2 regions of the Streptomyces sp. 3330 genome follow, and region 2 is predicted to be linked to the other one. Evidence: riboswitches for the same ligand, from Rfam matches in the RefSeq annotation. Region 2 holds a riboswitch; the other holds the start of a gene.

Region 1 (4,775 bases), on a different contig from region 2:
ATTGGCACCCTTGCTCAGGGATCGCGCTGTCATGCAGGCCAGTCTGCCGAGCGGACGCCCTGAGGCAACCGAACGAGCACGACACTTTCCTCCTGGACGACCGCGAAGAGCGTGCCGTCGGGCCGCGGCGCAGCGACCGGTGCCGGCGTGAGGCGGCCTCCGCGGGCATCACCCCGGCGCTCGGCCTGCACCTCGCTCGGGCCCCTCCGAAGCGCCTCCCCCGGGAGCGGCCATGCCGACACGGTGGCGGCGCCGTCCCCAGGGGTCGGACCTCGAGGACAGCGCCGGTCCGCGTACGTCAGTCAGCCAGCGGCAGGTACACCCGGTTCCCGCTCGCCGCGAACTCCCTCGACTTCTCCAGCATGCCCTCGGCGATCTCCTCCGCCGAAGCCCCCTCGGCCGCCCCGGCGCCGAACCGCTCGTTGATGCTCTGGCTGATCTTCATCGAGCAGAACTTCGGCCCGCACATCGAGCAGAAGTGGGCCGTCTTCGCCGGCTCCGCCGGGAGCGTCTCGTCGTGGAACTCCCGTGCCGTGTCCGGATCGAGGGCGAGGTTGAACTGGTCCTCCCAGCGGAACTCGAAGCGGGCGTCCGACAGCGCGTCGTCCCATTCCTGAGCGCCGGGGTGCCCCTTGGCGAGGTCGGCCGCGTGGGCGGCGATCTTGTAGGTGATCACGCCGGTCTTGACGTCGTCGCGGTTGGGCAGGCCCAGGTGTTCCTTGGGCGTGACGTAGCAGAGCATGGCCGTGCCCCACCAGGCGATCATCGCGGCGCCGATGCCGGAGGTGATGTGGTCGTACGCCGGCGCGACGTCCGTCGTCAGTGGGCCGAGCGTATAGAACGGAGCTTCATCACAGATCTCCTGCTGAAGGTCGATGTTCTCCTTGATCTTGTGCATCGGGACGTGTCCCGGGCCCTCGATCATCGTCTGAACATGGAAACGCTTCGCGATCCGGTTGAGTTCCCCGAGGGTCCTCAACTCCGCGAACTGCGCCGCGTCGTTGGCGTCCGCGATGGAGCCCGGACGCAACCCGTCGCCCAGCGAGTACGTGACGTCGTAGGCGGCGAGGATCTCGCAGAGTTCCTCGAAGTTCTCGTAGAGGAACGACTCCTTGTGGTGGGCGAGGCACCAGGCCGCCATGATCGAGCCGCCCCGCGACACGATGCCGGTCTTGCGATGGGCCGTGAGCGGGACGTACGGCAGGCGGACGCCGGCGTGGACCGTCATGTAGTCCACGCCCTGCTCGGCCTGCTCGATGACGGTGTCCTTGTAGATCTCCCAGGTCAGTTCCTCGGCCCGGCCGTCGACCTTCTCCAGCGCCTGGTACAGCGGCACCGTGCCGATGGGGACGGGGGAGTTGCGCAGCACCCACTCACGGGTCGTGTGGATGTTGCGGCCGGTCGAGAGGTCCATGACCGTGTCGGCACCCCAACGGGTCGCCCAGGTCATCTTGTCGACCTCCTCCTCGATGGAGGACGTCACCGCCGAGTTGCCGATGTTGGCGTTGACCTTCACCAGGAACCGCTTGCCGATGATCATCGGCTCGATCTCCGGGTGGTTGACGTTGGCCGGCAGGACGGCGCGGCCCGCCGCGATCTCCTCGCGGACGACCTCGGGAGAAACGTTCTCCCGGATGGCCACGAACTCCATCTCGGGTGTGATCTCCCCCCGGCGCGCATACGCGAGCTGGGTGACCGCCTCGCCGTCCCGCCCGCGGCGCGGCAGGCGCGGCCGCCCCGGGAAGACGGCGTCGAGGTTACGCAGACCGCCGCGCGGTGAGGTGTGCTTGATGCCGTCGTCCTCGGGGCGCACCGGCCGGCCGGCGTACTCCTCGGTGTCGCCGCGGGCGATGATCCAGTTCTCGCGCAGGGGCGACAGGCCCCTGCGGACGTCGGTCTCGACGAGCGGATCGGTGTACGGGCCGGAGGTGTCGTACAGGGTGACCGACTGCCCGTTGGTGAGATGCACCTGACGAACCGGCACACGTAGATCGGGGCGAGCGCCCTCGACGTACCCCTTGTGCCAGCCGATGGACTTCCCGGCCTCCGTGTCGTTCCCGTCGACCGTGCTGTCGCTGGTCGCGTTCTGCGTGAAGGCAGGCGTGCGTGCGTCCTTGTTGGTCATGAGACCTACTCCCTACGCCGGCATTACCCGGTAACAGGTTCGGCGGTCGACGCAGCGGCTACCGCCTGCCGACGTTTCATGTGAAACATCACTCGATTCGAGAGACGTTCCACGTGAAACATCGCGAAGACGGAGGTCAGCGCCCTCTCAGCCCGGTGCTCCGAGCTCCCGCGTGTGCAAAGGTTGGCTCCACGCTAGCGTCCTTTCTGGCGCGGTGAACAGAGGGCCCCTGTCGTTCTTGCGATGATCGGTCGGTGACCACGACACACCAGCCCCCGTATCCGCCGCCCGAGCCGCCCCGCCGACCGGGCGCCGCCGGTGGTCCCGGCAATGGCTCCGGAATCGGTTCTGGAAGCGGTTCCGAAAGCGGCCCCAGAGGCGACCGTGACTTCAACAGCGGTCACGACCAGCCCCGTAACCCCGACCGTGGGCCGGGCTACGCCGGTGGGCTCGGCGGACTGCGACGCGTCGGCACCGCCGGCACCGTCGGCACCCCCAGCGGTCAGGCACCCGGCTCGAGCGAACGCCCGCGCCCCGGGGCAGGGCCCGTGCCCGGTAGCGGACATCAGGACGGGCAGGGGCAGGGATACGGAAGCAGCGGGCAGGGGCAGGGGCAGGGGGCCGGGACCGACCCGGGTTACGGGAACAGCCAGGGATACGGAGACGGCCGGGGCTACTCGGACGGACCCGCCCTTCGCCAGGAGTACGGCCCTGACCGCGGTTCCGGCCCTCGTCCTGGCCCTGGCCCGCGTCCTGACTCGTTCCCTCACCCTGAACGTGGACCCGGCTCCGGCTCTGCTCCCGTCCCTGGTCCAGGCTTTGGTGACGGATACGACGCTGCCCACGAACACCGTCATGGGCACGGTCACGACGGTGGCGCCGGGAGCGGCACCGGCGGGGGCCACGGCGGCGGTCACGGCCACGGTCCGGGTGACGGACCTGGTCATGGTCCGGGCGACGGGCCCGCACCCGGTTCGGACTCCGGATCCGGCTCTGACGGCGGGCACGGGCACTCCCACGGGCACAGTCACAGCCACGGCCCTGCCGCCCCGGTGTCCCAGCACCTGCGCAAGGTCATCGCGGCCATCCTCATCCCGTTCGGGGCCGCGGTACTGGTGGGACTCGTGGTGCTGTGGCCCGGGGGAGCCCCGGCGCACGAGCGCACCGGAGTCGGCTTCGACCGGCAGACCCAGCAGGCCACGGTCACCAAGGTCGTGAGCGTGAGCTGCGCGTCGGTCAACGCCTCGGGCGACACCCCCACCGGCGACACCTCCACCGCCGAGGGCTCCTCCGCGCAGCAGCAGGCGAGCGGTACCTGCAAGCGCGCCACGATCCGGGTGGACACGGGCGACGACAAGGGCCGTACGTTCACCGAGATCGTCCAGCCCGACCAGACACGGCAGTTGGAGCAGGGCGAGAAGGTCGTGGTGGCCTACGAACCCTCCGCGCCGAAGGACCTCCAGTACTCGGTCACCGACGTGAACCGTCGCATTCCCATGGCGGTCCTGGCCATCATCTTCGCGGTCGCCGTCGTGGTCGTCGGGCGGCTGAGGGGCGTCATGGCGCTGGTCGCGCTGGCCATCAGCTTCATGGTGCTGAACTTCTTCGTCCTGCCCGCGATCCTCCAGGGGTCGAACCCGCTGGTCGTGGCGGTGGTGGGGTCGAGCGCCATCATGCTGATCGCGCTGTACCTCTGTCACGGGCTCTCGGCCCGCACCTCCGTCGCGGTGCTCGGCACGCTGATCTCGCTGCTGCTGATCGGCGTCCTCGGCTCGCTGTTCATCGACTGGGCCGCGCTCACCGGGAACACGGACGACAACACCGGTCTGATCCACGGCCTGTACCCGTCGATCGACATGAGCGGTCTGCTGCTGGCCGGCATCATCATCGGCTCTCTCGGCGTGCTCGACGACGTGACGGTCACGCAGACCTCGGCGGTCTGGGAGCTGCACGAGGCCAACCCCGCGATGGGCTGGCGGGGTCTGTACCGGGCCGGCATCCGCATCGGCCGCGACCACATCGCGTCCGTGGTCAACACGCTCGTCCTCGCCTACGCCGGTGCCGCGCTGCCGCTGCTGCTGCTCTTCTCGATCGCGCAGAGCAGTGTGGGCGCGGTCGCCAACAGCGAACTGGTCGCCGAGGAGATCGTCCGCACCCTGGTGGGCTCGATCGGTCTGGTCGCCTCCGTGCCCGTCACGACGGCCCTGGCGGCCCTGGTGGTCTCCGCCGACCGGCCGGGGTCAGGAAAGGCACCCGTGACGGCTCAGGAAGCCGTCCCAGCGGCCTCGGCGGGGGCCGCGGTCGCGGGCAGCGCACCGGCCCGGGGCGGACGGGGCAGGCGGCGCAAGCGCTGAAGGGGAGGACGCCCGGGTGGCGCCCGCGCGGGCCGACTCGGGCGCACGCCTCACCTCTCCCGGCAAGGCCGTGGCGCGCCCGCCCCACCCCATGAAGAAGCGTTACTGCACACCAGTGACCGCGCCGAAGCATCCACCGCCGCGCGTTTCGCCACCGCTCGCTTCCCGTGCATGTCAGCCGGCGCTCTGTTCCTCCGCCAGGATCCGGTCCAACGCCTCGTCCAGATGCGCGTCGAAATCGGCGAGAGCACCCTCCTGGCCCAAGGGGACCAGCTTGTCGGTGCGGTCGAGGAACG
Region 2 (4,775 bases):
TGCTCGGACCAGAAGTACGGGACCGGGTCGTAGACGGCCAGGGGTTCGTCGGTGGCGGCGCCGACGATGTTCGCCGCGACCGTGCGCGGTCCCTGGAGGGCGTTGTCCCAGTGGTGCACGAGGAGTCGCTCGCCGTACCGGCCCGAGGGGAAGGAGGCGCAGTCGCCGACCGCGTACACATCGGGCACCGAGGTCCGCAGCTGGGCGTCGGCCACGACCTCGCCGTGGGCGCCGAGCGTGACGCCGGAGCCGGCCAGCCAGGCGGTGGCGGGGCGGGCGCCGATGCCCACGACGACGGCGCCGGCGGGCAGCCGGGTGCCGTCGTCCAGGACGACCGCACCGGGCTCGACGCGCTCCACGCGCGCGCGGGTGCGCAGATCGACGCCGCTGTCGGCGTACCAGGCGGCCATGGGGGCGGCGACCTCGGCGGGCAGCGCCCCGGCCAGCGGCCGGTCGGCGGCCTCGACCACGGTGACCGCGCAGCCGGCCTCGCGCGCGGCCGTGGCGAACTCGGCGCCGATCCAGCCGGCGCCGACGACCACGACGTCGTGCTGCCGGGCGAGCACGGGCCGCAGCCGCTCGGCGTCGTCCAGGGTGCGCAGCAGATGCACGCCGGGCACGCCCTCGGCGCCGGGCAGCCGGATCGGTTCGGCGCCGGTGGCGAGGACCAGCACGTCGTAGGGGACGGGTCCGGCCTCGGTGTCCAGCTCGTGGTCGGCGGGGCGCAGGCCGTCGACCTCGCGGCCGAGCACCAGCTCGATGCCGAGGCCCTCGAAGTCGACGTCGAAGGCGGAGCCCTCGGCGTTGCCGAGCAGGACGGCCTTGGACAGCGGGGGCCGGTCGTAGGGCTGGTGGGGCTCCGCTCCGATCAGCGTCACCGTGCCGTCGAAGCCCTGTTCCCGCAGCGCCACGGCCGTCTGCACCCCGGCCATGCCCGCGCCGACGACCACCACGCGCCGTCCGGCCGGGCCGCCCTGTTCCTGCCTCTGCTCGCTCACCTGATCACCTTAGGCGGCTGACGAAACGTCAGTCAGCCGTCGTGCGTCGTGACCTGCTCCACAACGCTGGTGCCGCTGCCCTCCTGCGACTCCCACGCCCAGCTCTCCTCGAGCCGCACCCGTCCGTCCGCGAGCTCCACGACCGTCGAGACGCAGCGCCCCGAGGACGTCGTCCCGTCGTGCTTGAGCTGTACGTACCGGAAGTCGAGCCGGTCTCCTTCGCGGGTACCCACCAGATGCCCGCGTACGACGTCGCCGCCGGCGTACTCCGCCCAGATCGCGCCGCCGCGTTCGTGGTACGTGAAGCGGGTGCGGGTGCCGACCTGGCCCGGGGCCTGGTCGGCGACGGGCGCGAGGACGAGGCCGTCCAACGAGCGGGGCATGACGAAAGGCTCCCTTACAGAGGCGCCGGAGCACGGGCTAGGGTGGCCAACGTAGAGCACACGCGGGAGTCCGGACGCACCGGGCTGAGAGGGAGGCTGGCGGCCTCCGACCGTCGAACCTGATCCGGGTCATGCCGGCGAAGGGAGGGGCTGGACGCCCATGTCGTCTTCACGTACGTCAGACGTCCTCGTCATCGGGGGCGGGATCATCGGCCTGGTCACGGCCTGGCGGGCCGCGCAGCGGGGCTTCGCCACGGCGGTCCTCGACCCGGCACCGGGCGGCGGGGCCGCCCAGGTGGCGGCCGGGATGCTGGCCGCCGTCACGGAACTGCACCACGGCGAGCAGACCCTGCTCGGCCTCAACCTGGCCTCCGCCCGCCGCTATCCGGACTTCGCGGCCGAGCTGACGGAGCTGACCGGGCACGATCTGGGCTACCGGCGCTGCGGCACGCTCGCGGTCGCGCTGGACTCCGACGACCGCGCCCATCTGCGGGAACTGCACGCCCTTCAGCAGCAGTCGGGGCTGGAGTCGGAGTGGCTGTCCGGGCGCGAGTGCCGGCGTCTGGAGCCGCTGCTGGCACCGGGGGTGCGGGGCGGGCTGCGGGTCGACGGCGACCACCAGATCGACCCGCGGCGGCTGACCGGGGCGCTGGTGGCCGCGTGCGAGCGGGCCGGGGTGGTCTTCCACCGGGCGCGGGCCGAGCGGCTGTCGGTCGCGGGCGGGCGCGCCACCGGGGCCGTCACGGCGGACGGCACGGCCCTGGAGGCGGGGCAGGTGGTGCTCGCGGGCGGCAGCCTGAGCGGACGGCTCGCGGGGGTGCCGCAGGACGTCCTGCCTCCCGTGCGGCCGGTGAAGGGCCAGGTGCTGCGGCTGGCCGTGCCGCCGCGGTACGCCCCGTTCCTGAGCCGGACCGTGCGGGCCGTGGTGCGCGGCAGCCAGGTCTACCTCGTCCCCCGGGAGAACGGCGAGCTGGTCGTCGGCGCGACCAGCGAGGAGCTGGGCTGGGACACCACGGTGACGGCGGGGGGCGTGTACGAGTTGCTGCGCGACGCCCATGAGCTGGTCCCGGGGATCACCGAGCTGCCGCTCACGGAGACGCGCGCGGGGCTGCGGCCCGGCTCCCCGGACAACGCGCCGCTGCTCGGGCCGACGGACCTCGCCGGGCTGCTGCTGGCCACCGGCCACTACCGCAACGGCGTGCTGCTGACGCCGGTGACGGGTGACGCGATGGCGCACGCCCTGGCCACCGGGGAGCTCCCGGACGAGGCCCGCCCCTTCACACCCCGGCGCTTCGGCGCCGCCGCACTCTCGGAGCAGCCCGCATGAACGCCCAGGGGAACACGCAGGAGAACACCCGGGACGACGGCCCGCGGCACGTCCGGGTGGACGCCCACGTGCACGTCTCGGTGAACGGGGAGCGGCGCGAGTTCGCCGCCGGCACGGCCCTCGACAGCGTCGTACGGTCCCTGACGCCGGCGCCCTCCGGGGTGGCCGCCGCGCTCAACGAGACCGTCGTCCCGCGCGCGCAGTGGCCGTCCACGGCACTGCGCGACGGTGACCGGGTGGAAGTGCTCACCGCGGTGCAGGGGGGCTGAGCCATGGCCGACGATCCCTTCGTCCTCGGCGGCAGGTCCTTCTCGTCCCGGCTGATCATGGGCACGGGGGGTGCGCCCAGCCTGGACGTGCTGGAGCGGGCGCTGGTGGCGTCCGGGACCGAGCTGACCACGGTCGCGATGCGCCGGGTGGACCCCTCGGTGCACGGTTCCGTGCTGTCGGTGCTGGAGCGGCTCGGCATCCGGGTGCTGCCGAACACGGCGGGCTGTTTCACCGCCGGGGAGGCCGTGCTGACCGCCCGGCTGGCGCGGGAGGCGCTGGGCACCGATCTGATCAAGCTGGAGGTCATCGCCGACGAGCGCACCCTGCTGCCGGACCCGATCGAGCTGCTGGAGGCGGCGGAGACGCTGGTGGACGACGGCTTCACGGTGCTGCCGTACACGAACGACGATCCGGTCCTGGCCCGGAAGCTGGAGGACGTGGGCTGCGCGGCGGTGATGCCGCTGGGCTCGCCGATCGGCTCCGGTCTGGGCATCCGCAACCCGCACAACTTCCAGCTGATCGTCGAGCACGCGCGCGTGCCGGTGATCCTGGACGCGGGCGCGGGCACCGCGTCGGACGTGGCACTGGCGATGGAGCTGGGGTGTGCGGGGGTGATGCTGGCGTCGGCGGTGACGCGGGCGAGGGAGCCCGAGCGGATGGCGTCGGCCATGCGGGCCGGCGTCGAGGCGGGAAGGCTGGCCCGGCTGGCCGGACGGATGCCGCCCCGGTACTTCGCGCAGGCGTCCTCGCCGGTGGAGGGCCGGGCCGTGCTGGACCCCGAGCGCCCGGCGTTCTGACCGCCCGCGCGGCTACCGTCCGGTCTTCGGATACGGGGGTCGCGGGACCCGTGGGTTGCGTCACAGGTCGGCTCCAGTCGCGCTGCGATCCCGGCGGAACCGGCGGAGGTGTCAGCGGCGGCTCGTAGACTCACCTGCGTGGACACGACCCTTCAGGACCCTCTGGTCGGGCAACTGCTCGACGGCCGGTATCGCGTAGAGGCGCGGATCGCGGTCGGCGGGATGGCCACGGTCTACCGGGCCGTGGACACCCGCCTGGACCGCGTGCTCGCGCTCAAGGTGATGCACCCGGCGCTCGCCGCCGACGGGGCGTTCGTCGATCGGTTCATCCGGGAGGCGAAGTCGGTCGCCCGGCTCGCGCACCCGAATGTCGTCCAGGTGTTCGATCAGGGCGCCGACGGGTCGTACGTCTATCTGGCCATGGAGTACATCGCCGGCTGCACGCTGCGTGACGTGCTGCGGGAGCGCGGCGCGCTCCAGCCGCGAGCCGCGCTCGACATCCTGGAGCCCGTGCTGGCCGCGCTCGGCGCCGCGCACCGGGCCGGGTTCGTGCACCGGGACATGAAGCCCGAGAACGTGCTGATAGGGGACGACGGGCGGGTCAAGGTCGCGGACTTCGGTCTGGTGCGGTCCGTCGACACGGTGACCAGCACCACGGGGGCCGTGCTCGGCACGGTCGCCTATCTCGCCCCCGAGCAGATCGAGCAGCCGGGCGCCGCCGACCCCCGCGTCGACGTGTACGCGTGCGGGGTGGTGCTCTACGAGATGCTCACCGGTGAGAAACCCCACGACGGCGACTCCCCCGCGATCGTGCTCTACAAGCACCTCCACGAGGACGTCCCGCCGCCGTCCGCCCTCGTCCCCGGGATGCCGTACGAGCTGGACGAGCTGGTGGCGTCGGCCACCGCCCGCACCCCCGAGGTCCGGCCGTACGACGCCGTGGCGCTGCTCGGGCAGGCACGGGAGGCGCGCGCTCCGCTCACCGAGGAGCAGCTGGACG

The links. A riboswitch is a leader RNA that binds a small molecule or an ion and turns the genes downstream of it on or off. The one in region 2 is predicted to bind thiamine pyrophosphate.
Region 1: linked by a shared signal. The riboswitch ahead of thiC (phosphomethylpyrimidine synthase ThiC) and the one ahead of thiO (glycine oxidase ThiO) in region 2 are both predicted to bind thiamine pyrophosphate.

What each region holds. Positions count from the first base shown of each region.
Region 1 is NZ_JAVDVA010000010.1:93,725-98,499, reverse strand. Features, by position in the region: gene J2X68_RS18600 (VWA domain-containing protein) at 1-33, opposite strand, end outside; gene thiC (phosphomethylpyrimidine synthase ThiC) at 299-2,125, opposite strand; TPP riboswitch at 2,118-2,307, opposite strand; gene J2X68_RS18590 (YibE/F family protein) at 3,178-4,479, shown strand; gene J2X68_RS18585 (SsgA family sporulation/cell division regulator) at 4,654-4,775, opposite strand, start outside.
Region 2 is NZ_JAVDVA010000001.1:12,537-17,311, forward strand. Features, by position in the region: gene J2X68_RS00065 (FAD-dependent oxidoreductase) at 1-998, opposite strand, end outside; gene J2X68_RS00070 (hypothetical protein) at 1,031-1,381, opposite strand; TPP riboswitch at 1,434-1,544, shown strand; gene thiO (glycine oxidase ThiO) at 1,542-2,708, shown strand; gene thiS (sulfur carrier protein ThiS) at 2,777-2,977, shown strand; gene J2X68_RS00085 (thiazole synthase) at 2,981-3,775, shown strand; gene pknB (Stk1 family PASTA domain-containing Ser/Thr kinase) at 3,914-4,775, shown strand, end outside.